4 regions of the Pseudomonas sp. S3_B11 genome follow, and region 3 is predicted to be linked to each of the others. Evidence: predicted binding sites of a transcription regulator. Region 3 holds the regulator's gene; each other region holds the start of a gene.
The links. Region 3 encodes sigma-54, which starts transcription at its own class of promoters, with help from an activator protein. Its sites were predicted from a motif close to ANTGGCATNNANNTTGCTNT; they were not measured.
Positions count from the first base shown of each region.

Region 1: a site for sigma-54 is predicted at 4,608-4,627, ahead of AB4O22_RS17560 (CmpA/NrtA family ABC transporter substrate-binding protein). Genes of this name have one in related genera too.
Region 2: a site for sigma-54 is predicted at 2,944-2,963, ahead of glnK (P-II family nitrogen regulator). Genes of this name have one in related genera too.
Region 4: a site for sigma-54 is predicted at 5,005-5,024, ahead of AB4O22_RS05010 (circularly permuted type 2 ATP-grasp protein). Genes of this name have one in related genera too.

Region 1 covers NZ_CP162749.1:3,902,965-3,910,215, forward strand. The annotation lists gene AB4O22_RS17540 (sensor domain-containing diguanylate cyclase) at 1-49, opposite strand, end outside; gene rlmKL (bifunctional 23S rRNA (guanine(2069)-N(7))-methyltransferase RlmK/23S rRNA (guanine(2445)-N(2))-methyltransferase RlmL) at 193-2,463, opposite strand; gene rmf (ribosome modulation factor) at 2,995-3,210, shown strand; gene AB4O22_RS17555 (quinone-dependent dihydroorotate dehydrogenase) at 3,500-4,519, opposite strand; gene AB4O22_RS17560 (CmpA/NrtA family ABC transporter substrate-binding protein) at 4,752-5,963, shown strand; gene AB4O22_RS17565 (ANTAR domain-containing response regulator) at 5,978-6,553, shown strand; gene AB4O22_RS17570 (nitrate/nitrite transporter) at 6,921-7,251, shown strand, end outside.
Region 2 covers NZ_CP162749.1:6,223,935-6,231,185, forward strand. The annotation lists gene AB4O22_RS27780 (cytochrome c) at 1-333, opposite strand, end outside; gene AB4O22_RS27785 (methyl-accepting chemotaxis protein) at 797-2,437, shown strand; gene AB4O22_RS27790 (accessory factor UbiK family protein) at 2,491-2,751, opposite strand; gene glnK (P-II family nitrogen regulator) at 3,165-3,503, shown strand; gene AB4O22_RS27800 (ammonium transporter) at 3,537-4,871, shown strand; gene AB4O22_RS27805 (secondary thiamine-phosphate synthase enzyme YjbQ) at 5,085-5,510, shown strand; gene sutA (transcriptional regulator SutA) at 5,613-5,936, shown strand; gene AB4O22_RS27815 (HAD family hydrolase) at 6,145-6,849, opposite strand; gene xerC (tyrosine recombinase XerC) at 6,846-7,251, opposite strand, start outside.
Region 3 covers NZ_CP162749.1:4,882,414-4,889,664, reverse strand. The annotation lists gene AB4O22_RS22150 (ZIP family metal transporter) at 1-163, shown strand, start outside; gene AB4O22_RS22145 (HPr family phosphocarrier protein) at 346-621, opposite strand; gene rapZ (RNase adapter RapZ) at 637-1,494, opposite strand; gene ptsN (PTS IIA-like nitrogen regulatory protein PtsN) at 1,497-1,961, opposite strand; gene hpf (ribosome hibernation-promoting factor, HPF/YfiA family) at 1,973-2,281, opposite strand; gene AB4O22_RS22125 (RNA polymerase factor sigma-54) at 2,358-3,851, opposite strand; gene lptB (LPS export ABC transporter ATP-binding protein) at 4,016-4,741, opposite strand; gene lptA (lipopolysaccharide transport periplasmic protein LptA) at 4,741-5,289, opposite strand; gene lptC (LPS export ABC transporter periplasmic protein LptC) at 5,276-5,845, opposite strand; gene AB4O22_RS22105 (KdsC family phosphatase) at 5,853-6,377, opposite strand; gene AB4O22_RS22100 (KpsF/GutQ family sugar-phosphate isomerase) at 6,378-7,251, opposite strand, start outside.
Region 4 covers NZ_CP162749.1:1,058,102-1,065,352, reverse strand. The annotation lists gene AB4O22_RS05030 (acetyl-CoA C-acetyltransferase) at 1-220, opposite strand, end outside; gene AB4O22_RS05025 (c-type cytochrome) at 829-1,641, shown strand; gene AB4O22_RS05020 (transglutaminase family protein) at 1,804-2,607, opposite strand; gene AB4O22_RS05015 (alpha-E domain-containing protein) at 2,604-3,554, opposite strand; gene AB4O22_RS05010 (circularly permuted type 2 ATP-grasp protein) at 3,564-4,973, opposite strand; gene AB4O22_RS05005 (ribonuclease E inhibitor RraB) at 5,444-5,785, opposite strand; gene AB4O22_RS05000 (hypothetical protein) at 5,987-6,223, opposite strand; gene AB4O22_RS04995 (START domain-containing protein) at 6,364-6,972, opposite strand; gene AB4O22_RS04990 (YkgJ family cysteine cluster protein) at 7,027-7,251, opposite strand, start outside.

The sequences.
Region 1 (7,251 bases), 980 kb from region 3:
CTTCGCTGATAAAGCCCAGGATCCTGGGACGCACCTGATGCAATGCCATAAATACAACTCAGAAAGGAGCCAGGCATAGGCATAGCCCTGGACACAGCCTAAGTTATAGCTATTCGCCATCACTTTGACCAGCCCTTAAAATAGGCCAGGAGCCTTGTATTACAAGGCTTCGTGGATCCAATCAACTGCAAATCAACGTGCCATGATCTTCCAGGCGCGGTGGATCTTGCCGTTGCGGGCAAAATCCGGATCAATGGTCTTGGCGGTGATTTCTTCCACCGCATAACGCTCGCCGAGGTTGTCCTCGAGCTGGAACTTGCGGAAGTTGTTGGAGAAATACAGCACGCCGCCCGGCGCCAGGCGCGCCATGGCCAGGTCCAGCAACTGCACATGGTCGCGCTGCACGTCGAACACGCCTTCCATGCGCTTGGAGTTGGAGAAAGTCGGCGGGTCGATGAAGATCAGGTCGTATTCGTCACGGCTGGCTTCAAGCCAGGCCATCACATCGCCCTGCTCCAGGCGGTTCTTGTCGGAAAAACCATTGAGCGACAGGTTGCGCCGCGCCCAGTCCAGGTAGGTCTTGGACAGGTCGACGCTGGTGGTACTGCGCGCGCCACCCTTGGCGGCGTGGACGCTGGCGGTCGCGGTGTAGCAGAACAGGTTGAGGAAACGCTTGCCGGCCGCCTCTTTCTGGATCCGCAGGCGCATCGGCCGATGGTCGAGAAACAGCCCGGTGTCCAGGTAGTCGGTGAGGTTGACCAGCAGCTTCACGCCACCTTCGTTGACCTCGGTGAACTTGCCCTGGGCGCTCTGGCGCTCGTACTGCTTGGTGCCGCTCTGGCGCTCGCGACGCTTGATCACCACGCGGCTCTTGTCCACGTTCAGCGCCTGGGGAATCGCCGCCAGGGCGTCGAACAGCCGGGCCGAGGCTTTTTCCGGGTCGATGGACTTCGGCGCGACGTATTCCTGGACGTGCACCCAGTCGTGGTACAGGTCGATGGCCATGGAATATTCCGGCATGTCGGCATCGTAGACCCGATAACAGTCAACGCCTTCACGCTTGGCCCATTTACTCAGCAGCTTGAGGTTTTTTTGCAGGCGATTGGCGAACATCTGCCCGCCTTCGCTCAACCGCGCCTGCTCGACCACAGGGGCCGGCGCCGGTGCTGGCTTGATCGGGTTGCCGTTCTTGTTGTACTGGCGCTCCTGCGGTACTTCCGGGGCCTGGTCGTAGACGGCCTGTTCACGCTCGGCCTGACGCTGTTCCGGGGTACGACGCTCACCCGTGACGAACTGGTCCGGCAACACCTTGATCAGCAGCAATTTGCACGGCAAGGCGCCGTTCCAGAACGAATACTGCTTGTGACTGCGAATGCCCATGCGCTTGCCCAGGTCCGGCGCGCCGGTGAACACCGCCGCCTCCCAGTTCAGGCAGGCCTGGCGCAGACGCTCGCCAAGGTTCTGGTAGAGGTAAAGCAGGCTGGCTTCATCGCCCAGGCGCTCGCCGTACGGTGGGTTGCAGATCACCAGGCCCTTCTGGTTCTGGTCCGGACGCGGCTCGAAGGTGGCGACTTCGCCTTGATAGATCTTGATCCATTCGCTCAGGCCGGCACGTTCGACGTTGTTACGCCCCGGCTGGATCAGTCGTGGGTCGGCTTCGTAGCCGCGAATCCACAACGGTGGCTTGGCCAGGCCGGCGGCGGCGCGTTCACTGGCCTCTTCGTGGAGTTTCTTCCACAACGCCGGCACATGGCCGAGCCAGGCGGTGAAACCCCACTGCTGGCGGCGCAGGTTCGGCGCCATGTCGGCGGCGATCATCCCGGCTTCCACCAGGAATGTGCCCACACCGCACATCGGGTCGGCCAGCGCCCCGCCTTCAGCGGCAATGCGTGGCCAACCGGCACGGATCAGGATCGCGGCGGCGAGGTTTTCCTTCAGCGGCGCGGCGCCCTGCTGCAGGCGATAACCGCGCTGGTGCAGGCTGTGGCCGGAGAGGTCGAGGGAGAGGATCGCTTCGCCGCGGTCCAGGCGCAGGTGGATGCGCAGGTCCGGGTTGAGCTTGTCGATGGACGGCCGCTCGCCCGTCGGCGTGCGCAGCTTGTCGACGATGGCGTCCTTGACCTTCAAGGCGCCGAAATGGGTGTTGTCGATGCCCGAGCCGTGGCCGCTGAACTCCACCGCCAGGGTGCCATCGGCCAGCATGTGGTCTTGCCAGTCGACATCCAGCACGCCGTGGTACAGGTCTTCGGCGTCCTTCATCGGGAAGCGCTTGAGTACCAGCAACACGCGGTTGGCCAAGCGCGACCACAGGCACAGGCGATACGCCGTTTCCATGTCGGCCATGCCGCGCACGGCCGAGGTGTGCTCGCGCGCCTCTTCAAGGCCAAGCCCGACGGCTTCCTCGATGAGCAGGCCTTCGAGGCCCTTGGGGCAAGTGAGGAAGAGTTCGAAACGATCGGACATGGGATTTCCAGAGCCTTTGGCTAAGTGGACCGGGCAACGCATTGCCGGGCCGGGTTCAATCAGGTGCTTTTCTCAAGAGCACCCGCGTGGCACGAAAGTGTGCCGTGCCACCCTCGCCGCTCAGGTTAAAAGAGCTTAGATGCGAAGGCAGAAAAAAAATTCTGTGCAACAAATTGTGAAAACTCGACCCTTTCGTCGAATAGTACCCGAGTGCAACGGGAGGACATTCTCATCCGAGCCAGACCTACCCCTTTCGGCGCAGGGCCGATCATACAGGGGTCTTGCTCAAAAGCGGTCAACGAACATCAAGTTACTTATCGCCCTAACATCTTTATTGTTACGTGCTTATGACAAAACGATCATTCCATCCATGTGACGCTTTGGTTAGAACTCAACACAGGTTGACGTCGCAACGGCGTCAACACCTCGGCTCGTCACGCCGGCAACGAGCCACCAACGGCAGAATGATTCTGCCCCGGCCTCGATAGAGGTCGACGCTAAGTAACAGTCAACAAGTGAGGGCAACACCCTATGAGAAGACTTAAGCGTGATCCGTTGGAAAGAGCATTTTTACGTGGTTACCAATATGGCGTTGGTGGTAAATCCCGTGAGCTTTGCCCCTTTACTCTACCGTCGGTACGTCAAGCCTGGATCAATGGCTGGCGAGAAGGACGCGGCGACAACTGGGACGGTATGACCGGCACTGCGGGTATCCATAGACTCAACGAACTTCACGCCGTCGGCTGACACAGGGCTTAATACTCAAGAACTCGACAATTTGACACTCATATCGATTTAACCACGCACGTCCCATCCGGACGGCGGGCTACGGCCCAGGGGGCTCCTTCGAGGAGCCCTTTTTAATGCCTGGGTTTCAAGAGGTTGAGCTGCAAACACTGTTGTGGCGACACGCTGTGGGAGCAAGGCTTGCCCGCGATGAAGACGACGCGGTCTACCTGGAACCGAGGCGCCTGCATCGCGAGCAAGCTTTGCTCCCACAACTTGCTCGCATCAATAGATGCCGACCGTTCCTGAATCAACCCAACGCCGCAATGGCATCCACCGACTCACGAATCAACGCCGGCCCCTTATAGATAAAGCCCGAATAAATCTGCACCAGGCTCGCCCCGGCGGTGATCTTCTCGGCGGCGTGGCGGCCTTCGGTAATCCCGCCCGCGGCGATAATCGGCAAGCGCCCCGCCAATTCAGCGGCCAGCACCTTCACGGTGTGGGTGCTCTTGTCACGTACTGGCGCGCCAGACAAGCCGCCCGCCTCGTCACCGTGTTCCAGCCCTTCGACACCTTCGCGACCCAGGGTCGTGTTGGTGGCGATTACTGCGTCCATGCCCGTCTCGATCAGGGCCTGGGCCACCTGGGTGGTCTCTTCGTCGGTCATGTCCGGGGCGATCTTGATCGCCAGCGGCACGTGCCGGCCGTGAATCAACGCCAGTTCTGCGCGCCGCCGGGCCAGGTCGGCCAGCAGTTGCTTGAGCGAATCACCGAACTGCAGGCTGCGCAGCCCCGGGGTGTTGGGGGAGCTGACGTTGACGGTCACGTAGCTGGCGTGGGCGTAGACCTTGTCCAGGCAGATCAGGTAGTCGTCGACGGCGCGCTCCACCGGCGTGTCGAAATTCTTGCCAATGTTGATGCCCAGCACGCCCTTGTACTTGGCCGCGGCCACACGGGCCAACAGATGATCGACGCCCAGGTTGTTGAACCCCATGCGGTTGATGATCGCCTCGGCTTGCGGCAGGCGGAAAAGCCGTGGCTTGGGGTTGCCCGGCTGCGGTCGGGGGGTGACGGTGCCGATTTCCACGAAACCGAAACCCAACTGGGCGAACCCGTCGATGGCCGCGCCATTCTTGTCCAGGCCCGCCGCCAACCCGACCGGGTTGGGGAATTCCAGGCCCATGACCGTCACCGGCAATTTTGCCGGGGCCTTGCACAACAAACCGTTTAGGCCGAGGCGTCCGCCCGCGCCGATCAAGTCCAGGGACAGGTCGTGGGAAGTTTCCGGGGAGAGTTTGAACAGCAGTTCACGGGCCAGGGTGTACATGGGCGGCTTTGACTCGGGCGACGAAATGAGGCGGCGATTATAGCCGGGCAACGGCGGCTCAAGCGAGGCGCCCGCACAAAACGATAGCGCTGGCATATGCCTTGCACCCTTTTGGTCATCAGCGCCCATGCCAACGACGGAATGAGTGCCACACTGTTTTAAGGGACAACGGCGTCGTCGTCCGGCCTCCTGGGCCCGGACACGGCGCTTTTTTATGTGGAAGGTGATACCGATGAATGAAGTTCCAGCCAACCCCCTGGCCTGGGTCAACGGCAGCGATGCCCCGGAAAAGAGCGCGGTCAACCTCGGTTTCATGGCCTTGAGCGACTGTGCCCCGCTCGTCGTGGCCGCCACCCAGGGCTTCGCCCAACCCTACGGCCTGACCCTGAACCTCAAGCGCCAGGCCTCCTGGGCCAACCTGCGCGACAAGCTGGTCAGCGGCGAAATCGATGCCGCCCACAGCCTGTATGGGTTGATCTACGCGGTGCACCTGGGCATCGGCGGGGTCGCGGCGAGTGACATGGCCGTGCTGATGGGGCTGAACCAGAACGGCCAGAGCATCAACCTGTCCCATGGCTTGCAGGCCCAGGGCGTGACCAGTCCTGAAGCACTGGAACAACACGTGCACCAAACTCGCCCGAAACTGACCTTCGCCCAGACCTTCCCCACCGGCACCCACGCCATGTGGCTCTATTACTGGCTCGCCGCCCAGGGCATCCACCCGTTGTCGGATGTCGACAGCGTGGTCGTGCCTCCGCCGCAAATGATCGCGCACCTGCAAGCCGGGCGTATCGACGGGTTTTGCGTCGGCGAGCCCTGGTGCGCCAGCGCGGTGAAGCAGAACCTCGGTTTCACCCTGGCGACCACCCAGACCATCTGGCCCGATCACCCGGAAAAAGTCCTGGGTTGCACCCGCGCGTTCGTCGAGCAATACCCCAATACCGCCCGGGCCCTGGTGATGGCGATCCTCGAAGCCAGCCGCTTCATCGAACAAAGCAGCGAAAACCGTCGCAGTACCGCGCAACTGTTGACTGCGCCTGAATACCTCGACGCCCCGCTGGACTGCATCGAGCCGCGCCTGCTGGGGATTTATGCCGACGGCTTGGGCAATAGCTGGCAGGATCCCCACGCCATGCGCTTTCATGGCAACGGCGAGGTGAACCTGCCGTACCTGTCGGACGGCATGTGGTTCATGACCCAGTTCCGCCGCTGGGGCCTGCTGCGCGAAGACCCGGATTACCTGGCCGTGGCCCAGGACGTCCAGCAACTCAAGCTGTACCGCGAAGCCTGCGCGGCATTGGACATCGCGTCCCCGCGCCAGGACATGCGCAGCAGCCAACTGATCGACGGCATCACCTGGGACGGCTCGGATCCGGCCGGGTACGCCCGCAGCTTCAAACTGCACGCCTTGAGCGATGCGGCTCCCCTTCTCGCCAGCCGCTGACAGGAGCCACGACCATGCTGCGTATCCTGCTGATCAACGACACCGCGAAAAAAGTCGGTCGCCTCAAGGCCGCCCTGATTGAAGCCGGGTTCGAAGTCATCGACGAATCCGGCCTGACCATCGACCTGCCAGCGCGCGTCGAAACGGTGCGTCCGGACGTGATCCTGATCGATACCGAGTCACCCGGGCGCGATGTGATGGAGCAAGTGGTGCTGGTCAGTCGCGACCAGCCACGACCGATCGTCATGTTTACCGACGAGCACGACCCCAATGTGATGCGCCAGGCGATCAAGTCGGGCGTCAGCGCCTACATCGTCGAAGGCATCCATGCCGCGCGCCTGCAACCGATCCTCGACGTGGCCATGGCCCGCTTCGAAAGCGACCAGGCCCTGCGCGCCCAGCTCCTGGCCCGGGACCAGCAATTGGCTGAGCGCAAGCGCATCGAACTGGCCAAGGGCATGCTGATGAAGATGAAGGAATGCAACGAGGAACAGGCCTACACCCTGATGCGCCGCCAGGCCATGAGCCGCCAGCAGAAGCTGATCCAGGTGGCGGAGCAGATCATTGCCATGAATGAGCTGCTGGGCTGAAAGCCTTGTAGCGCCTGCCTCGCCCCCTACTAATGATCGTTCCCACGCTCTGCGTGGGAATGCCGCCAGGGACGCTCCGCGTTCCGCTTCACAAGGTGACGCAGAGCGTCACGGGATGCATTCCCACGCAGAGCGTAGGAACGATCATGACAGACCTGGCACAGATATCGCTTAAGCAAACCCACAGGTAACCAACGGCGGTTGCCCCACCTACGACAAAGACGTCGCACACCCTTCTTGCCTCTCTGGCGATCCGGGTTGCGGCGTTTTTTTGTTTTGGCCCTTCGGGACCGGTGGTGCGACCACAGACGGCGCACTGCTCAAAGCACTGACTCATTTCTCGAGACTTTTACAGCTGAGGTGCGCGATGAATTCAAGCTTCTGGAAATCCGGCCATACCCCGACCCTGTTCGCGGCCTTCCTCTACTTCGACCTGAGCTTCATGGTCTGGTACCTGCTCGGCCCACTGGCGGTACAGATCTCCGCTGACCTGCACCTGACCACCCAGCAACGCGGCCTGATGGTCGCGACGCCGATCCTGGCTGGCGCCGTGCTGCGTTTGTTCATGGGCCTGCTGGCCGACCGGATCTCGCCAAAAACCGCCGGCATGGTGGGCCAGGTGATCGTGATCAGCGCGCTGTTCTGCGCCTGGAAACTGGGTATCCACAGCTACGAACAAGCCCTGCTGCTCGGCCTGT
Region 2 (7,251 bases), 1.3 Mb from region 3:
CACGCCGTCGCGCATGGCGCGGGCGAAGTCTGCCTGGCTGTAATGGCCGATGCCGGCGCTCATGGAGGGGGTGATGTTTGTCGAGTAGATGACGCCCATTGGCGAGTTGAGCGGGTAACCGCCGGCAAAAGGCTTGCCGTCGCGGGTGCTATGGCAGGCCACGCAATCGGCGGTCACGGCCAGTCGCTTGCCGGGCGAGGCGCTGGTGTCGAGCGTCTCGCCGTGGGTCGCCAGGCTGACCGTCAACAGGGCCAGGCCGCCCGCGAGCATATTCCTCATGGGCTTGGCCTTGCGCACGCCGGGCAATGACAGGTCCCTCCTCTGCGGATGCATGTGTAACTCCTCACGGTTGGGTTTCGACGCGTGACCGTTGGCTCGGTTCGTTAAGGTTTGTGATGTTGTACGATGTCTTACATTGCGATCAATATTTCACATGATGTAACATTTCTCAATGAATATGGCTAAGAGCCATCATTTATTTGTTTTTGTGAAATGGCTCTAGTTCAGGTGTTTCAGAAGTGTAATGGCCAAGAGCGTCGTGAGCGCAATGGGCGGGAGAGAAAGGAAGTCGCTCCATCCAGCTTGAGGGGGAACAGGGGTTTTGGCTTGTATGTTTGTGATGTTGTACGACGTCACGACGAAAAAACCATCAAGCGTCGCGCCAACAGTGTCCTGTCGGCAGGCGGACCCGAGCGGCGATGGAATCCGGACACAGGCCCTTTACCTGGCGTTACGCGGGGCAGGGAAATGCACACATAACAGGGCTGCTGGACCAGCAGTCCATGAGGATCCACCGATGAACTGGCTCAATGACGCAAAATTATCGACCAAACTGATCACCTCGTTTTTCCTCTGTGCCTTGATCACGCTCGCCGTGGGCATGCTTGGCGTCAGTGGTGTTTCCGCGCTGTCGACACGTTTGCAGGGGGTGTTCAACAACAATCTGGTCTCGGTCGCCAACACGTCGCAGACCAAGACCAAGGCGGTCGGCCAGACGCGCGACATGTACCGGCTGTATGTCGCTACCGCCGGCAACGCCCCGCAGAGCATGAAGGATGAGTTTCTTGCCTCGATGAAAGCCAATCAGTTGGCCAGCGAACAGGCTTTCGCCGCTTACCGTAAAGGGATCCTGGCTGAAGACGAGCGCCTTGCCGGCGACCAGATGGCCCGCGATTGGCCGGTCTACCAGGCCATGGTTCAGCAGTACGTGGCGATGATGGCGGCTGGCGACCTGGAGAACGGCCGCACCCTGCTGCTGGGTGACCTGCAGAAAACCTATCGCAAGGTGATGGACCAGTTGACCATCATGATCGACTCCAATGATCGCCAGATCAGCGAAGACGCCAAGGCCGCCACGCAGCAGGAGGTGACCGCCAAGACCGTGTTGTACAGCGGCATCGTCGTGGCCTTTATCGCCGCGCTGCTGTTGGGCGTGTTTATCAGCCGTCTGATCAGCCGACCGATTGCCACGGCGGTCGATTGCGCGCAACGCATCGCCCAGGGCGACCTGACCCAGCACATCACCAGTCGTGGTCGCGACGAGGCCGGCCAATTGCTCAAGGCCCTGGGCGATATGCAGACGAGCTTGAAGACCACCATCCAGCAGATTGCCAGCGCTTCGGACCAGTTGGCTTCTGCCGCCGAGGAACTGACGGCGGTCACCGATGATGGCAGTCGTGCCTTGATTCGGCAGAATGATGAAATCCAGCAGGCCGCCACGGCCGTGACCGAGATGACTTCGGCGGTCGAGGAAGTGGCCCGCAACGCGGTCTCCACTTCACAGGCGTCGCAATCGACCAGCACACAGGCCAGCGAGGGGCGTGATCAGGCCCGTAGCGCGGTGCAGGCGATCAACAACGCCACCCGGGAAATTACTTCGTCTACCGGGCTGGTCAGGGACCTTGCCGTGCAGGTTCGCGATATAGGTAAGGTGCTGGATGTGATCCGCGGGATCGCTGAACAGACCAACCTGTTGGCGCTCAACGCGGCCATCGAGGCGGCCCGCGCCGGGGAGCAGGGTCGCGGCTTCGCCGTGGTGGCCGATGAGGTTCGCGCCCTGGCGGCGCGGACCCAGGCGTCTACCGGTGAAATCGAGAGCATGATTCACTCGGTGCAGGACCGTGCCGACAGTGCGGTTGATGCCATGGGCAAGAGCCAGGCGCTGGTGACCGAGACCCAGGGTCTGGCCCGGGCCACTGGCGAGGCACTGGAGCAGATTGCCGACGGTATTTCGCAGATCAATGACCGTAACCTGGTGATTGCCACGGCGTCCGAGGAACAGGCCCATGTGGCCCGTGAGGTCGATCGCAACCTGGTGAATATCCAGGATCTGTCGACCCAGACTGCGGCTGGGGCGAACCAGACCAATGCTTCGAGCCAGGAGCTGTCCAACCTGGCCCTGTCATTCAATACCCTGGTCGGCCGTTTCCGTCTCTGACCCGTCGGGGTGAATACGCCTGGGTGACCGGGCGTATGTCGCCGGCTCGTGGCTTATTCCTGTGCCGGAGCCAGTCGCGCTTCCAACTCGGCAACCTTGGCCTCCAGGCTCTCGAGCCGCGCCCGGGTCCGGGCCAGCACAACCATCTGGCTGTCGAATTCTTCCCGGCTTACCAGGTCCAGTTTGCTGAAGCCGCTTTGCAGCAGGGCCTTGAACTGGCTTTCGATTTCGCTTTTGGGCAGCGGCGTGTCGCCACTCAAGATGCGGGAGGCGTGGCCGCTCAGGGCGTCGAGGAGGTCTTTGGGGGCAAGCATGGCAGGTGTCCTGAAAACAATGGCGGGCAGTGTATCACGCAGTGTCTATAGTCAATTCGCAAGCCAGGGATGCACGCTTTTCGCGCATAGGCCCGGGCGTGGCTGCACTGTTGTTGTGCGTATCGCTGCGGTTCTTGGCGCAACGCACGTCGAGCAGGTGGCCAAGAGACTGAAATCAGAGGGTTTGGTGCAGATGGCAAGGTTTCTGCTTAGAGGCTGATGACCCATGCACTGATGCAGTCGCTGTGACGAATGCAGTGCAGCAGGCGGAACGGGGAGTTTCGTCAGGATCGGTTAACTGGCACCTGTCGGGCAACTTGGGCCGACGACGCGTTACAAAGCCAGGCACTGCGCTTAGACTTGAGTCGGGTTTGTTTTCCTGGGGCAAGTCCACCAATTCGGGAGAAAGTTTCATGAAGCTAGTCACTGCCATCATCAAACCGTTCAAGTTGGACGACGTGCGCGAGTCGTTGTCCGAGATCGGCGTGCAGGGCATTACCGTTACTGAGGTCAAAGGCTTCGGTCGGCAGAAAGGTCACACCGAGCTGTATCGCGGCGCGGAGTACGTGGTCGATTTCCTGCCCAAGGTGAAGATCGATGTCGCCATTGACGACAAGGATCTTGATCGGGTGATCGAGGCAATCACCAAGGCCGCCAACACCGGCAAGATCGGTGACGGGAAGATCTTTGTGGTCAATCTGGAACAGGCTATCCGCATCCGTACCGGCGAAACCGATACCGACGCCATCTAAGCCGCCAAACCCAACGCCCCAGGAGAAAACAATATGACTCTGCGTAAATTCGCAGGGCTAGGAGCCCTGTTGTCCTTCGCAATGCCTGGCCTGGCCATGGCAGAAGAAGCGGCAGCCCCAGTCCTGAACTCCGGCGACACCGCCTGGATGCTCACGGCCACGATTCTTGTACTGTTCATGACCATCCCTGGCCTGGCGCTGTTCTACGGCGGCATGGTTCGGTCGAAAAACCTTCTTTCCGTGATGATGCAGTGCTTTGCCATTACCGGTCTGATCAGCATCCTGTGGGTCATCTATGGCTACAGCATTGCGTTCGACACCACCGGCATGGAGCAGGGTGTCGTCAACTTCAATTCCTTCATCGGCGGTTTCGGCAAAGCGTTTCTGGCAGGCGTCACGCCAGCCAGCCTGACCGGCCCGGCGGCGCTGTTCCCTGAAGCAGTGTTCATCACCTTCCAGATGACCTTCGCCATCATCACTCCGGCCCTGATCGTCGGCGCATTTGCCGAGCGGATGAAGTTCTCCGCCATGCTGGTCTTCATGGGCGTGTGGTTCACCCTGGTGTATGCACCGATTGCCCACATGGTCTGGTCCGGTAACGGCGGCCTGCTGTGGGACTGGGGCGTGCTGGACTTCGCTGGCGGCACCGTGGTGCACATCAACGCCGGTATCGCAGGCCTGGTGGCGTGCCTGGTATTGGGCAAGCGCAAAGGCTTCCCGACCACGCCAATGGCGCCGCATAACCTGGGTTACACCCTGATGGGCGCGGCCATGCTGTGGGTCGGCTGGTTTGGCTTCAACGCCGGTTCCGCTGTCGCGGCCAACGGCACCGCCGGCATGGCGATGCTGGTAACCCAGATCGCGACCGCTGCGGCGGCGCTGGGCTGGATGTTTGCCGAGTGGATCACCCACGGCAAGCCAAGCGCACTGGGCATCGCCTCGGGCGTGGTGGCGGGCCTGGTTGCTATCACCCCGGCTGCCGGCACCGTGGGCCCGATGGGCGCTCTGGTCATCGGCCTGGCAGCAGGCGTGGTGTGCTTCTTCTGCGCCACTACCCTCAAGCGCAAGCTCGGCTACGACGACTCCCTGGACGCCTTCGGCGTACACGGCATCGGCGGTATCCTCGGCGCGATCCTGACCGGTGTGTTTGCAGCACCGGCCCTGGGTGGCTTCGGCACCGTGACCGATATCGGTGCGCAAGTGTGGATTCAATTCAAGGGCGTGGGTTTCACGGTGGTCTACACCGCGATCGTCACCTTCATCATCCTCAAGGTCCTGGACGCCGTCATGGGTCTGCGTGTCACCGAGGAAGAAGAAGCCGTGGGCCTGGACCTGGCCCAGCACAACGAGCGTGGCTACAACCTGTAAGCGCACGCAATAAAAAAATGCCCGGTTCGCCGGGCATTTTTTTGTCTGGAATTTGTCATTGCTCACAAGGTGCAGCGGTTTTTCCGACGCCTTTTGTTGTGGATGCGACACAGGTTTTTATACCGCCAAAGGCTTACACCGAAGCAAGAATATTAGGCCCTTTGTTTTTTCCCAGAGCGCGCTAGAATGCGCGCCGAACGTGCGGAGATCTGTATGTGGCAACAGACGCTGATAACCCTGCGGGCAAGGCCCCGGGGCTTTCATCTGGTGACGGACGAGTTGCTTGCCGGCCTGCCTGAACTCCAGGCGTGTCGTGTCGGTCTGTTGCATCTGTGGCTGCAGCATACCTCGGCCTCGTTGACCATCAACGAGAACGCCGATCCGGCGGTACGTCGAGACTTCGAACGATTTTTCAATCGGTTGATCCCACAAGGAACCGCCGACTATGAGCACAACGACGAAGGCCTGGACGACCTCCCGGCGCACTTCAAGGCCAGTGTGCTCGGCTGCCAGATCAGCCTGCCGGTCACGGCGGGACGGCTGGCATTGGGTACCTGGCAAGGTGTTTATCTGGGCGAGCATCGTGATCACGGCGGTGCTCGTAAAGTCCTCGCCACCTTGTACGGTGATGGGGCGTAACCGCTGATTGCCGGCGGATGTTGAATTTTTTCTGGCAGCCTTCGAACTGATGGCGAAGCTGGGCTATAACTAATCTGCTTTTCGCAAGTCATGAGGTAGAACATGAGCGACGATGATCTGGAAAACGACGACCTCGAAGTAGGCGACGAAGACGAGACCGAAGAAGGCCTTGAAGCGGCGGCGGAAGACGTTGCCGACGACGATGGGGCCGATGTTCCGGTTCCTACCGCCAAAGGCAAGGCGAAGGCGGCCGTTTCGGTCGACGAGTTGCCGAGCGTAGAGGCCAAGAACAAGGAGCGTGATGCGCTCGCCAAGGCCATGGAGGAATTCCTGGCCAGGGGCGGTAAGGTGCAGGAAGTGGAGGCCAACGTGGTCGCTGATCCACCCAAGAAGCCTGACAACAAGTACGGCAGCCGCCCTATCTGAATATCGGCTTCATTGCTTGCTGAAAAAGCCCGCCGTCGCTGCGGGCTTTTTCATGGGTGCGATTCCATTCCCCAGGCCAGGCGCAGTCCCTGTGGGAGCGAGCTTGCTCGCGAAAGCGGTGGGTCCGTTGGCATTGATGTTGGATATGCCGCCGTCACCGCGAGCAAGCTCGCTCCCACAGAGGGCTGTAGTGGCTACAGGGCGGGGGTCAGCGCTGGCGATGCCACCCTGCCAATAACCCTGGCAGTTCGGTCAGGCTGCGGATTTCTGCATCCGGCGCGTGGTCGGCATTCCAGGGCTTGCCTGCCGGGTTGAACCATACGGCGCGCAGGCCGGCCTGTTGGGCGCCGGCGATGTCGTCGCCCGGGTGATCGCCAATGTGCACGGCGGTTTGCGCCGTGGCGCCGCCGCGTTGCAGGGCTTCGTGGAACAGTCGGGCGTCAGGCTTGGCGATGCCGATGTCTTCGGCGCACAAGGCGAACTTGAAATAGTCCGCCAACCCCAGGCGCCGCACATCGGCGTTGCCATTGGTGACCACACCGAGGGCGAAGTGATTGGCCAGGATCTCCAGGGTGGGCTGCACCTCGGGGAAAACCTCCAGTTGATGACGGGCGTGCAGGAACGTCTCGAAGGCCTGGTCCGCCAGCTCCGAAGCTTGCCACTGGTCGTAGCCGGCTTCCTGCAAGGCACGGAACAACACGCGTCGGCGCAGTGCACTGATGCGATGCTTCAGGCCGGGTTCTTCGCGCAATACTTGCTCGCGAATCGAAAAAAGATGCTCCACCGGCACGCCGCCCAGGTTCGGCGCGTTATCGGTCAGCCATTGGCGGAGTATGGCTTCGGCGCTGGCGATCACCGGGGCGGTGTCCCACAGGGTGTCGTCCAGGTCGAAAGTGATCAGTTCGATGGTCATGATTCGTCGCCCTTGATGCGTTTGGCCCTGGGATGGGCACTGTCATAGACCGTCGCCAGGTGCTGGAAATCCAGGTGGGTGTAGATCTGGGTGGTCTTGATGTCCGAGTGCCCCAGCAGCTCTTGAACGGCGCGCAGGTCCTGGGAGGACTCCAGCAGATGGCTGGCGAAGGAGTGTCGGAGCATGTGCGGGTGCAGGTTCTGTCCCAGCTCCCGTTCGCCGGCAGCCTTGACCCGCAACTGAATCGCCCGCGGGCCGAGGCGCCGCCCCTGTTGGCTGACGAAGACCGCGTCGTCGGCGGGGTTGGTCAGCGCCCGCAGCGGCAGCCATTGCTCCAGGGCTTCACGGGCCTTGCGGCCGACGGGCAGCAGGCGAGTCTTGCTGCCCTTGCCGAGCACCTGG
Region 3 (7,251 bases):
GCTCTTACCCCTGGGGCTCGCGCTGGCGGCTGGGGCGATGTTGCTGGTGGTGACTCACGAGGTCATTCCCGAATCCCGTCGCAATGGTCACGAGAAACTGGCGAGCCTGGGCCTGTTGGTGGGGTTTTGTCTGATGATGGTGCTGGATACGGCGTTGGCGTGACAAACGGCAGGCATTTAGGGTGATGTGATTTATCTGTGGCGAGGGAATCTGTGGGAGCAAAGCTTGCTCGCGATCCAGGCACCTCGGTTTTCTGAGTTACCGAGTCGCCTTCATCGCGAGCAAGCTTTGCTCCCACAAATGAATTCCCTTGCCACAATAAATCCGCCTTGGGATTTGGTCAGTTATTCGCCTTCGTCGAAGTATCTGTTGATCAGATCCACCAGGGCATCCATCGCCTCCTGTGCCTGTTCACCTTCGGTGTGCAGGTGGATCTTGGTGCCCTTGCCAGCGGCGAGCATCATCATCGCCATGATGCTTTTACCGTCGACCGCAGTCTCGGGTGTGCGGCCAACCCTGATGGTGGTGTCCTTGAACTGGCCTGCGACTCCGACGAACTTGGCCGACGCTCGGGCATGCAAACCCAGCTTGTTGATGATTTCAATTTCCTGAGCAGGCATCGCGATGTGAATCCTTTAGCTGAGGTCGCGGTGGCGAACCTGGACGTTCTTCAGGGATTGTTGCAGGAGTTGACCCAGGCGTTCGGTCAGGTAGACGGAGCGGTGATGGCCGCCGGTACAACCGATGGCGATCGTGACATAGGCACGGTTGCTCGCGGCAAAGCGGGGCAGCCATTTGAGCAGGTAGCTGGAGATGTCCTGGTACATTTCCTCGACATCCGGCTGGGCGGCCAGGTAGTCGATCACCGGTTGATCAAGCCCGGACTGCTCACGCAATTCCGGTTTCCAATAAGGATTGGGCAGGCAGCGCACATCGAACACCAGGTCGGCGTCTATGGGCATGCCACGCTTGAAACCGAACGACTCCACCAGGAACGCCGTGCCTGGCTCGGGTTGGTTGAGCAGGCGCAGCTTGATCGTGTCACGCAACTGATACAGGTTCAGATGCGTGGTGTTGACCTTCAGGTCCGCCAGGTCGGCGATCGGCCCCAGTAGCAGGCTTTCATCCTCGATGGCTTCGGCCAGGGAGCGGTTGGCATTGCTCAGTGGGTGGCGCCGGCGGGTTTCGGAGAAACGCTTGAGCAGTGTCTCTTCATCGGCATCCAGGTACAGCACGTCGCACTGGATATGCCGGCTGCGCACTTCCTCGAGCAGTTCAGGAAAACGCGACAGGTGGCTTGGCAGGTTGCGCGCATCGATGGACACCGCCACCAGCGGCTGCGCCAGCTCGGTGTGGATCAGGGCGCGCTCGGCCAGTTCCGGCAGCAGGCCGGCGGGCAAATTGTCGATGCAATAGTAGCCGCTGTCCTCAAGCACGTTGAGGGCCGTGCTTTTACCGGAGCCGGAGCGGCCACTGACAATGATCATGCGCATTTTTAATGACCGTTCTGCTCGTCCAGGACAACCTGGTACAACGCTTCATTGCTCGGTGCGCTGCGCAGTTTTTCGCGCACTTCCTTGCGGTCCAGCATGCTGGCAATCTGGCGCAGCAGCTCGAGGTGCGCATCGGTCGCCGCTTCCGGGACCAGCAATACAAACAGCAGGTCCACCGGGGCGCCGTCGATGGCGTCGAAATCTATAGCGGTTTCAAGGTGCAACAGCGCGCTGATCGGCGCGGCACAACCCTTGAGACGGCAGTGGGGAATGGCGATGCCGTTGCCAAAACCGGTGGAACCGAGTTTTTCACGGGCAACCAATGCCTCGAAGACGTCCTGCATTTCCAGATCCGGTACCTCGCGGTGGATCAGGTTGGCAATGTGTTCGAGGGCTTTCTTCTTACTGCCGCCCGGCGCGTTCACCTGGGAACGGCCGGGGGTCAGGATGGTTTCTAGTCGGATCATGGATTGGGGGGTTAACGACCGGTTGCGCCCTGGAGGAGGCTCTGGGTCTTTTCCTTATGCTTTTTGAGTTGGCGATCCAGCTTGTCGGTCAGCAGGTCAATCGCGGCATACATGTCTGTGTGCTCTGCGTTGGCAACCACTTCTCCGCCGGGGATATGCAGCGTGGCTTCGATTTTCTGCAGCAGCTTCTCGACGTTCATCGTGACTTGCACGTTGGTGATCTTGTCGAAATGCCTCTCCAATCGGTCGAGCTTTTCGCCGATGTAGGTGCGCAGGGGTTCGGTCACTTCCAGTTGGTGTCCACTGATGTTGACTTGCATACAGCTTCTCCTTCGTTGCCAGTGCATAAAGCGGCAGGCAGAAATGCCTGCCACTGGAACGCTGTGGCGTGGCCTGTTACATCAACCGCTTGCGTTCGCTCGAAGGCGCGATCCCGAGGGATTCGCGGTATTTGGCGACGGTACGGCGGGCCACCTGAATGCCTTGTGCCTCCAGTAAACCAGCGATCTTGCTGTCACTCAACGGCTTTTTCTGATTTTCCGCGGCCACCAGTTTTTTGATGATCGCGCGGATGGCCGTGGACGAGCATTCGCCGCCTTCGGAGGTGCTGACATGGCTGGAGAAAAAATATTTCAATTCATAGATACCCCGAGGGGTATGCATGAATTTCTGGGTGGTTACCCGGGAAATCGTCGACTCGTGCATACCCACTGCCTCGGCAATGTCATGCAGGACCAACGGTTTCATCGCTTCATCGCCGTACTCCAGGAAGCCGCGCTGATGCTCGACGATCTGGGTGGCAACTTTCATCAGGGTTTCGTTGCGGCTTTGCAGGCTCTTGATGAACCAGCGGGCTTCCTGCAACTGGTTGCGCATGAAGGTGTTGTCGGCGCTGGTGTCGGCGCGCTTCACAAAGCCGGCGTACTGGGCGTTGACCCGCAGCTTGGGCACCGACTCCTGGTTGAGCTCCACCAGCCAGCGATCATTGTGCTTGCGCACGATCACGTCGGGGACCACATATTCGGGCTCGGTGGATTCGATCTGCGAGCCGGGGCGCGGGTTGAGGCTCTGCACCAGTTCGATGACCTGGCGCAGCTCATCTTCCTTGAGCTTCATGCGGCGCATCAGTTGGCTGTAGTCGCGGCCGCCCAACAGGTCGATGTAATCGGTGACCAGTCGCTTGGCTTCGGCCAGCCATGGTGTCTTGGCGGACAACTGGCGCAGTTGCAGCAACAGGCACTCGCCCAGGTTGCGGGCACCGATGCCGGCCGGTTCGAACTGCTGGATGCGATGCAGGACGGCTTCGATCTCGTCCAGCTCGATGTCGAGCTCGGGATCGAAGGCTTCCAGGATTTCTTCGAGGGTCTCGTCCAGGTAGCCCTGGTTGTTGATGCAATCGATCAGGGTCACGGCGATCAGGCGATCGGTGTCGGACATCGGCGCCAGGTTCAACTGCCACAGCAGGTGGCTTTGCAGGCTTTCGCCAGCAGAGGTACGGGTGGTGAAGTCCCACTCGTCGTCATCGCTGCTCGGCAGGCTGCTGGCGCTGGTCTGGTAGACGTCTTCCCAGGCCGTGTCCACAGGCAGTTCGTTGGGGATGCGTTCGTTCCATTCGCCATCCTCGAGGTTGTCCACCGTCGGGGCGGTTTCCTGGTAGGCCGGTTCCGGGATTTCGGTGTTGGTCTTCTGCTCGACGTTGTCGGCCAGCGGATCGGTGTTGTCGAAGTCGTCGCCTTCTTCCTGGCGTTCGAGCATCGGATTGGACTCCAGGGCCTCCTGGATTTCCTGTTGCAGGTCCAGGGTCGACAATTGGAGCAGGCGGATGGCCTGTTGCAGCTGCGGTGTCATCGTCAGCTGCTGGCCCATTCTCAAGACTAGCGATGGTTTCATGGCAGGGGCTTAACACCTTATTCGCCGGCGCACATGCGCCATCCACTACAGGGCGCCGAGGCGCCAAACTTAAGCAAATTATATGCCTGAAACTGAAGTGTTTGCCTAGAGCGTCGCCATAATAAAATTAAACGACGCTCGGACAATTCGCCAGACACTTGTGCTTACAGGCGGAACTCATGGCCCAGATACACTTCCTTGACCAGGTCATTGGCCAGGATGGCTGCGGAGTCGCCTTCGGCGATCAGCTGGCCGTCGTTGACAATGTAGGCGGTTTCACAGATATCCAGCGTCTCGCGCACGTTGTGGTCGGTGATCAGCACGCCGATCCCCTTGGCCTTGAGGTGATGGATGATCTGCTTGATGTCGCCTACCGAGATCGGGTCCACGCCGGCGAACGGTTCGTCGAGCAGGATGAACTTCGGTGCGGTGGCCAGGGCGCGGGCGATTTCCACGCGCCGCCGCTCGCCGCCGGACAGGCTCATGCCCAGGTTGTCGCGAATGTGGCTGATGTGGAATTCCTGCAGCAGGCTTTCCAGCTCCTGGCGACGACCGGCCTTGTCGAGTTCCTTGCGGGTCTCGAGGATCGCCATGATGTTGTCGGCAACCGACAGTTTGCGGAAGATCGACGCTTCTTGCGGCAAATAGCCGATACCTGCCTTCGCCCGGCCGTGCATTGGCTGGTGGCTGACGTCCACGTCGTCGATCAGCACGCGACCCTGATCGGCCTGGACCAGGCCGACGATCATGTAGAAGCAGGTGGTCTTGCCCGCGCCGTTGGGGCCGAGCAGGCCGACGATCTGGCCGCTGTCGATGGACAGGCTGACATCACGCACGACTTGACGGCTCTTGTAGCTCTTGGCCAGGTGCTGAGCTTTCAGAGTTGCCATTACTGGGCCTTCTGCTCGTCGGTTTTCTTTTTCGGTTGGATCACCATGTCGATCCGCGGACGCGACTCGGTCACCTTGCTGCCGGTGGCGCGACCGGCGCTGGCCAGCTTCTTGACTGTGTCGTAGACGATTTTCTCGCCCTGGGTGACGTTGTTGTCCTTGTCGACGACCTTGGCGCGGTCGATCAGGACCACGCGATCCTGGGAGGCGTGGTACTGGATGGTTACCCCATAGCCCTGCACTGGCTTGGTATCGCCTGCGGTTTGCAGTTGCTCGAAATAGGCCAGGTTACCCACCGAGGTCACCACGTCGATGTCGCCGGACGGGGTGCGGGTGATGGTCACGGTATTGCCGGTGACCTTCATCGAGCCCTGGGTGATGATCACGTCGCCTTTATAGGTGGCAACGCCATTCTTGTCGTCGAGCTGGGCGTCGTCGGCCTGGATGCGGATAGGTTGGTCGCGGTCGTTGGGAAGAGCCCAGGCGCTCGCGCTTCCCAGTGCTGCGCCCAGACTGAGCAAAATAGGGAGGGTTTTAGCGAGCTTCATACTGTCCTCTTACGTTCGATAGCAGGTGTATCCTGCTTTCCTTCAAATACGCTTTCATTCCCGTGCCGGTCGATACACCCCCGGCGCCGTCGATTCTAACGGGTTGCTCGGTCTGCGCATATTCTTGCTGTGGGAACACGGTCATGCGCGTGCTGGTGATGATGGTCGTACGGTTTTTTTCGTCGGTTCGGGCGACGCGCACCGAGTCGATCAGTTCCACTTCGGTGCCGCCGGAATTGACTTCGGCGTGCTCGCTCTGCACGTGCCACGGAAACTCGGTGCCGCGGAACATGTTCAGATCGGGCTTGGTAACCAGCGTAATGTCAGTGGCTTTTACGTGGTCGACCTTGTCGGACGTCATCTCGTATTGCACCTTGCCGTCGGGCAGGTACTGCAGGGTATGCGTGTTGGTCGCGTACCAGTCGATCTTTTCCTCGACCTGGGCCGCAGGCTGGTCGAGAAACCGTTCGGGGCTGATGTTCCAGTAGCCCACCGCAGCAAAAATCGCCGCGATACAGCCGAACACCACGATGGTGCGAATCTTCTTGCTCAGCATAAATGGCTCACAGGTACGCGGCGTTGGCCGCTTCGAGGCGGCCCTGGGCGCGCAGGATCAGTTCACAGAATTCGCGGGCCGCACCTTCGCCGCCTCGCGCCGTGGTGACGCCGTGGGCATGCTCGCGGACGAAACTGGCCGCGTTGGCGACTGCCATGCCCAGGCCGACCCGGCGAATCACCGGCAGGTCTGGCAAGTCGTCACCGAGGTAGGCCACCTGTTCATAGCTTAGGTTGAGTTGACCGAGAAGCTCGTCCAGCACCACCAGTTTGTCTTCGCGCCCCTGGTAAAGGTGCGGGATGCCGAGGTTCTTCGCGCGCCGCTCGACCACCGGGGTCTTGCGGCCGCTGATGATAGCGGTCTGCACGCCGGCGGCCATCAACATCTTGATGCCTTGGCCGTCGAGGGTGTTGAACGTCTTGAACTCGCTGCCGTCTTCGAGGAAGTACAGGCGACCGTCGGTCAGCACGCCGTCCACGTCGAAAACCGCCAGCTTGATGGCTTGGCCACGTTGCAACAGGTCTGTGTTCATTTACATGACTCCCGCACGCAGCAGATCGTGCATGTTCAGGGCGCCCACCGGACGGTCTTCGTCGTCGACGACCACCAGGGCGCTGATCTTGTGGTCTTCCATGATTTTCAGGGCCTCGGCGGCGAGCATCTCGGCGCGGGCGGTCTTGCCGTGGGGCGTCATGACTTGCTCGATGGTGGCACTGTGGATGTCGATGGTGCGGTCCAGGGTGCGGCGCAGATCGCCGTCGGTGAAGATCCCGGCGAGCTTGCCGTCGACCTCCAGGACCACCGTCATGCCCAGCCCCTTGCGGGTCATTTCCATGAGCGCGTCCTTGAGCAGCGTGCCGCGCAGCACTTGTGGCAACTCCTGGCCAGCGTGCATTACGTTTTCGACTTTCAGCAGCAGGCGACGGCCGAGGGCGCCACCGGGATGGGAAAAGGCGAAATCTTCCGCGGTGAAGCCCCGGGCTTCCAGCAGCGCCACGGCCAGGGCGTCGCCCATGACCAGGGCAGCGGTGGTGGAGGAGGTCGGTGCCAGGTTCAGCGGGCAGGCTTCGTGTTCGACATGAACATTGAGGTTCACTTCGGCAGCCTTGGCCAGCGGCGAGTCCGGGTTGCCGGTCATGCTGATCAACTGGATGCCCAAGCGCTTGATCAGCGGCAGCAGCGTGATGATCTCATTGGTGGAGCCGGAGTTGGACAGGGCCAGGATGACGTCGTCCCGGGTGATCATGCCCATGTCCCCGTGGCTGGCTTCGGCCGGATGGACAAAAAAGGCCGTGGTGCCGGTGCTGGCGAGGGTGGCTGCGATCTTGTTGCCGATGTGCCCGGACTTGCCCATGCCGACCACGACCACGCGGCCTTTGCTGGCCAGAATCATCTCGCAGGCGCGT
Region 4 (7,251 bases), 3.0 Mb from region 3:
GCGCAGCAGTCTTGGCGATATCGGCCCCCTGTTCACCCACCGGGGTCACACAACCGAGCACGATGTCATCGACCTGGCTGGTGTCCAGATCCATGCGCTGCTGCAAGGCGCTGAGCAGCCCCCCCATCAGGTTCACCGGCTTGACGCTGTGCAAGGCGCCATCGACCTTGCCCTTGCCACGGGGCGTGCGTAATGCGTCGAAAATCAAAGCTTGGGTCATGACGTCCTCGAAACTACGGGGGTAATGCGATGCCTTCAACCATAAGCCCAGCGGCGCCGGATTCAATGACCACAGCGCTCAATGGCGTTGACGGCCACGCTCAGACGAACGGTAGCGAGCTATCGGGTTAACCGATTCAGGAGGGCAAGCTGTCTAGCAAAAGGGCCGGCAGGAAGGTGGCAATAGGCCTCATAGCCTTTTTAGAGCAACCTGTACCAAGCTGATATGAATTGGATCTAAGCCAAGGCCGCCGCGGCCCCTAATGTAATCCTTGTACAAGAAAGTCGTCGGGTTTTGCCGAGGCGCTTGTCGAACAGGAAGTGCAACGCCAGCCGCCATGGATATGCAGGCTGGCTTTTAGGAAATAACAATAAAGGCGGGTCAGCCATGTTCAAACATTCGAAAGTTCGCCAAGCCGGACTCATTCTCTTTGCCACGACGCTGCTGTTGATTTTGCCGAATATCACCAAGGTGATTGGCTGAATCCTGCGCGAGGGCATCTGCATCATCCGTTAGTTGTGTCGCCAAAAAATGTGACGGGTTCTCTGTTCGAGCCGCGATGGCTGTGCCAACCTTTGCGGCACCCCTCGACATGGAAGGCGATCGACTTGAAAGCTCTTATTGTGTTCGGGGCGTTGCTGCTCAGCACGCCCCTTTATGCCGCGCAACTGGTGCTGGAGTTGGGCGCGGGCACGCGCACCTGGCAAACCGAAGAACTGCTCAAGCACCCGGACGCTCAAACGGTCCAGATCGCTGATGACGTTTCCTACAAGAAACCCATGAGCTATCGAGCCGTGCCGCTGACGGCTCTATTGACGGGCATCCAGGCGGACGACCACCTGCAAGCCGTTGCCCTGGACGGCTTCGCTGCCGAAATGCCTGCGGCGCCGTTACTCAACAAGAGTGGCGCCCGAGCGTGGCTGGCGATCGAGGACCCGGCCAAGCCCTGGCCGCCGCTGGGGGAAGGCAAGCACAGCGCCGGGCCTTTCTACCTGGTCTGGACCGATCCGCAGGCTGGCCACATCAGCCCGGAGCAATGGCCCTACGCGGTGGCGACCATCAAGCGCCTGTCGGCCGTGGCCGAACGCTTCCCGGCCCTGCTGCCGGCGCCCAACCTGGCCAAGGACGACCCGGTCAATAAAGGTTTCGAGCTGTTCCAGAAAAATTGCCTGGCGTGCCATCGGCTCAATGGCGCGGGTGATGCGCAGTTCGGCCCGGACCTGAACATCCCTTTCAACCCGACCGAATACTTCTCCGGGGATTTCCTCAAGCGCTACATTCGCGACCCGCAAGCGCTGCGTCGCTGGCCCCAGGGCAAGATGCCCGGGTTCTCGGCAGCGGTGCTGCCGGATTCGGAGCTGGATTTGCTGGTGGGTTATTTGAAGCATATGGCGGGACGCAAGCAGCCATTGGCCCCGTGAGATCGCTTTTTTTGTGGCGAGGGGATTTATCCCCACTGGGGCGCGAAGCGGCCCTGAACCCAGACTCCTCAGTGTGCCAGACGGATTGAGTTGTCTGTTTTGGGTTGCTTGCAGCCCAGCGGGGATAAATCCCCTCTCCACAGAAGCGCCCTCGTCGGAAGGTTATTGTTGTTGCACCGTGATCACCGGTGCAGCAGGCACGACCAGCTTGGCATGCATCTGCTCGCAACCACCGCCGCGGCGCATGCCACGCACCGGGCAGGCGTCCAGGTAATCCAGGCCCACAGCCAGCTTCAGGTGGCGCTCCGGACGAGCCAGTTGGTTGGTCACATCGAAGCTGTACCAGGCGTCGTCAAGCCAGGCCTCCGCCCAGGCATGGCTTGCCAGGTGTTCGCTCTCTTCGCTGAACAGATACCCCGAGACATACCGCGCCGGCACCCCCAGGCTACGGGCGCAGGCCAGGAAGGCGTGGGTGTGATCCTGGCACACCCCGCTACGACCGGCAAAAGCCTGCGCCGCACTGGTCTCGACCTCAGTGGTGCCAGGGGTGTAGATCATGTGCTGGTTCAGCCCGTGCATCAGGTCGATCAGCGCCGTGCGATCGCGACGCTGCTGGCATTGCTGCGCGGCGAAGGTGCGAAGGGCCTCGTCCGCCTCGGTCAGCCGGGTGAAGCGCAGGAACGGCAGCGCCGATTGGCTCTCGTGCTCGGCTTCGCGCAACGGATCGATGTCCACCTGTCCGCGGGCGCCGATGATGACCGTTTCGTGGGGTTCGTCCAGGGTCAGTACGTGAAGGATGTTACCGAACGGATCCAGCTGCGCCCGCACCGGCCGGGGCAAATCCAGTTGCCAGCTCAACACATGCTGGCGTTCGCTGTCGTGGGGCGTCAGGCGCAGGTACTGGATGCTGGCGCGCACCTGATCTTCATAGTGGTAGGCCGTTTCATGGCTGATCGAGAGTCTCATATGACCTCCAGGTAGGAACTGTGAATGGCATTGCCCAGTTCACGGACCAGTGGGATGAATTCGGTGAGCCAGGCATGCAGGCCCCCGTCGAGGATTTCATTGATGCCGGTGTAGCGCAGGCGTGCGTCCATTTCCGCCGCCAGCCGTTGTGCCTGCCGACCGTTGGTGCCCGGCAGGCTCGCGAGGATCTGGTTGATTTCTTCGGTACAGGCGCGCAGCGAACGCGGCACATCGGCGCGCAACAGCAGCAACTCAGCCACATGGCGAGCGCCCGGGGCGTCACGGTAGATCTCGGTGTAGGCCTCGAAGGACGACAAGGCCCGCAACAAGGCGCTCCATTGGTAATACGCGTGGGCCGTGCCATCGCTGACCGTGTCGGCCTGGTCGCCGGCCATTTCGTAGCGGGCGTCGAGCAAGCGCAGGGTGTTGTCGGCCCTTTCGATAAAGGTCCCCAGGCGAATGAAGCGGAACGCGTCGTTGCGCATGATGGTGCCGTAGGTTGCACCACGAAACAGGTGGGATCGCTCCTTGATCCACTCACAGAAACGGCTCATGCCGTAGCGATTCAAGCCCTGCTCGGCGATACCGCGAATCTCCAGCCAGGTGGCGTTGATGTTCTCCCACATGTCGGCGGTGATTCGTCCACGCACCGCGTGGGCACTGGCTCGCGCGGCGCCGAGGCAACTGTAGATACTGGCCGGGTTGGCCGCTTCCAGGGCAAAGAAATGCAGCAGGCGCTCGGCGTGCAGCTCGCCGTGTCGCTCCCGGTAATCATCCAGCGTGCCGGTGATCAGCAATGGCATGGCCAGCTCGTGCAGGCCGTCGCCACGCCCGTCCTGGGGCATAAGTGACAACGAATAGCTGACGTCGAGCATCCGTGCGAGGTTTTCCGCGCGCTCCAGGTAGCGCGACATCCAGTACAGGTCCGAGGCGGTTCTACTCAGCATGGCAGCTCCTCAATCCTCGACTACCCAAGTGTCCTTGGTCCCACCGCCCTGGGATGAATTCACCACCAGGGAACCTTCGCGCAGCGCCACCCGTGTCAGCCCGCCAGGCACCACGCGGGTCTCACGGCCAGCGAGCACAAACGGCCGCAAGTCGATGTGGCGCGGGGCGATGCCGTTTTCGACAAAGGTCGGGCAGGTCGAGAGCGACAGCGTCGGCTGAGCGATGTAGGCGTGCGGCTTGGCCTTGATCCGTTCGCGGAAGGCATCGATCTGCGCCGTCGTCGCGGCCGGCCCCACCAGCATTCCATAACCGCCGGAACCCTGGGTTTCCTTGACCACCAGGTCGGGAAGATTCGCCAACACGTGGGACAGCTCGGCAGGATTACGACATTGCCATGTAGGAACGTTCTTCAGGATCGGCTCTTCGTCCAGGTAAAAACGGATCATGTCGGTGACGAACGGGTACACCGACTTGTCGTCCGCCACGCCCGTGCCGATGGCATTGGCCAGCACCACGTTGCCGGAACGGTAGGACGACAACAGGCCCGGCACCCCGAGCATCGAGTCCGGATTGAAGGCCAGTGGATCGAGGAACGCATCGTCGAGGCGACGGTAGATCACATCCACCGCTTTCGGGCCGTCGGTGGTGCGCATGAACACTTTGTCATCGCGCACGAACAGGTCGGCGCCTTCCACCAATTCCACGCCCATCTCCCGGGCCAGGAAAGCGTGCTCGAAGAACGCGCTGTTGAAACGCCCTGGCGTGAGCACCACGACACTGGGATCGTCCAGCGGGCTGGAGCTTTTCAGGGTATCGAGCAGCAGGTTCGGATAATGGTCGATGGGGGCGATACGCTGGGCGGCGAACAGTTCGGGGAACAGGCGCATCATCATCTTGCGGTCTTCGAGCATGTAGCTGACGCCGCTGGGCGTACGAAGATTGTCTTCGAGCACGTAGTACGTGCCGTCACCGTCGCGCACCAGGTCGACACCGCAAATGTGCGCGTAGATGTCACGATGCAGATCCAGCCCTTGCATCGCCAGTTGGTACTGCTCGTTGGCCAGCACCTGTTCGGCGGGAATGATCCCGGCCCGGATGATCCGTTGTTCGTGGTAGAGATCGGCCAGGAACATGTTCAGCGCCTTGACCCGCTGGATGCAGCCACGTTCGACCACCCGCCATTCACTGGCCGGGATGCTGCGCGGGATCGTGTCGAAAGGGATCAGGCGCTCTGTCCCCTGCTCGTCGCCGTAGAGCGTGAACGTAATGCCAGCACGATGAAACAACAGGTCGGCTTCGCGCCTGCGTTGCGCCAGCAGCTCATCAGGCGTTTCAGCCAGCCAGCGGGCAAACGCCTGGTAATGCGGGCGGACCTGGCCGTTGGCATCGTACATTTCATCAAAACCGCTGCGGATCATGCCGTACTCCTTGTCACCCTGGCAGCAAGGCTTCGCAAGCCCCGTGCCATCGGCATAAACGCTTTATGATCAACGGGTTGGATTCTCCTCTGACAGGCCGCGCACTTTTCTAGTGCAACAAATGCCCCCACCCCGCTGTCCCCCGCTTCATTGCGACGCAGGGGCGTCGCTCTGCTGAGCATAGTCACGGAAAAACGACGCGGCTTGATCTGGATACAGTTAGGTACAAAACCTGGCGCTTGTGGTGTTGCCGGGGGACATGCTCGCCTATTCGGCGTCCGCCACAAATCCCTGTGGGAGCCAAGCTTGCTCGCGATGGCAGTGGGTCAGCCCCGCATCGATGTTGAATGTGCCGCCGCCATCGCGAGCAAGCTTGGCTCCCACAGTAATGTTCAATGTTCGGTTAGCTCACAGACATGAAAACGGCCGACACAAAGGTCAGCCGTTGCTGTGGTTGCGGTGAGTAACTGTCAGGCCTGCAGGCGCCGGATCTCTTGCTTGACACCCCAGCCCTCGATCACACCACCCAAGGGTTCGACGACTGCCTCAAAGTCTTGCTCGAAGTCGCCAATGTCATCGTAGGTGGCGTACATCACCCGGCTCAGTTCCAACGACCAAGCCCCATCGTCCCGTGCACTGATCTGCGCGTTCAACGATTCTCCCCGAAAATGACCTGCCGCCCTGCGCGCCCGCTCCTCGTCCGGGAAAATGGCGTAGAACTCAATGGGATGGAATCGGGAAAAATCGAAACCGCCTTCTTTCATGCGGCGCAACACGCTGGTGCTGATGTCTTCTTGATAGGCTGTGCTCATGAAACGTCCTCCTGAAACCAATGGATAGACTTTCCGTCTTCCCGTGCGTGAAGCCCTCAGGCTGCAAGCGGTACGGCATCAAATGGCCGTCGGGACACAAGCATGTAGCTGACAAGACCGGACCTTCGCGATCCTTTCGCTGATCTCAATTGCAGAGTAGCCGCAAGTGGCAGCCGCTGCCAAGCGAGACCAGGCACCGTTTCATGAAATCGGTGTAATGCTGATGATTTCAATGCTGTGCTGGGACTTGAGGTTCTTGACGGTGGGATCTTCGGTGCGACCTTCCAGGTCGTTGAGGTCCAGTTGGGCGGGCACGGGCAGCAATTTTTCGCGAATCAGTTGTGCAGCCTGCTCCATCGTAGGCTCCTGCTCGTAGTCGAACTGCTCGGCGATGGCTTCGCCATGATCATCCACGAAAGTGATTTCCCACTTTTGCATCGGTGTCTCCTTGATCAATTCAGGGCCTGGCTTACCTCTATCTCGACATTGAGGGCCGGACAATCGTTCCGCCGGGCGTCTGGACGGCACACATGAAAAGACCGCCTCCGGGGCGGTCTCTGCAGTGCAGCCGTGGCCGATCAGTTTTCGGCGCGTTCCTTCAGGGCTTTCAAGGTGTTGAACGGCGCATCCACCACGAACTTGTTCGCCAGCCAGGACGGCACGTCACCCCCTGGTTCGGTATGGACCTGGTAGGTCACTTCGATCTGGTCAGCGCCCTTTGGCGTGAACTTCCAGAAGCCGTCGACCTGGGTCACCCGCACGAAACCTTGCTCTTCAGGCAGGTATTTCGGCACGCCCTTGAGCTTGCGGGTCAGGCTGCCATCAGCGCCCTCTTCGGTGGTAACTTCAAGCACCGAGTCCCGGGACGTCACCGGCCATGGCGTGTTGAACTGGGTGTAGGTCCAGCTCTGATTGCCTTCGTGCTTGAGCAGTTTCTGGCTCTTGCATTCATGAATCCAAGCGCAGGCACCGGGAACGTCTTCCTGCAGGGCCCGCAGCTTGGCCATGGTGGTTTTCATCACCGTCACGCCACGGTAGGCCTTGTATTTGGAGCCCGTCACCTCACTGAGGGAAACCTTGATACCGTCCTTCTCCCTGGCAACCTGCCAGTCCTCTGCCTGAGCGGTGGCCGCTGCCAGCAACACGGTCAACCCACACAACACAGCCATACGATGCAGCGAACCCATAGTTCTTTTCCTTATTGTCCAAGTTCGTTCAGTTAGGATCCGTTCATTGACTCATTACGCTGCCGTGATTTGCTCCCACCAACCGATCAGTCGGATGGCCTCTTCACTGCTGCTGCCGCAAACCTCGATGTCGGCTTCGAACGCCGAGCACACTGCCGGACGCTCCGGCTGGCCGAAGATCCGGCACAGGTTATCGACCGACAATTGTGCGCAACGTTCTCCCGCCGGTTTGCCTTGGGGCATGCCAGGGATAGGTGAGCTGATGGAAGGGGCGATGCA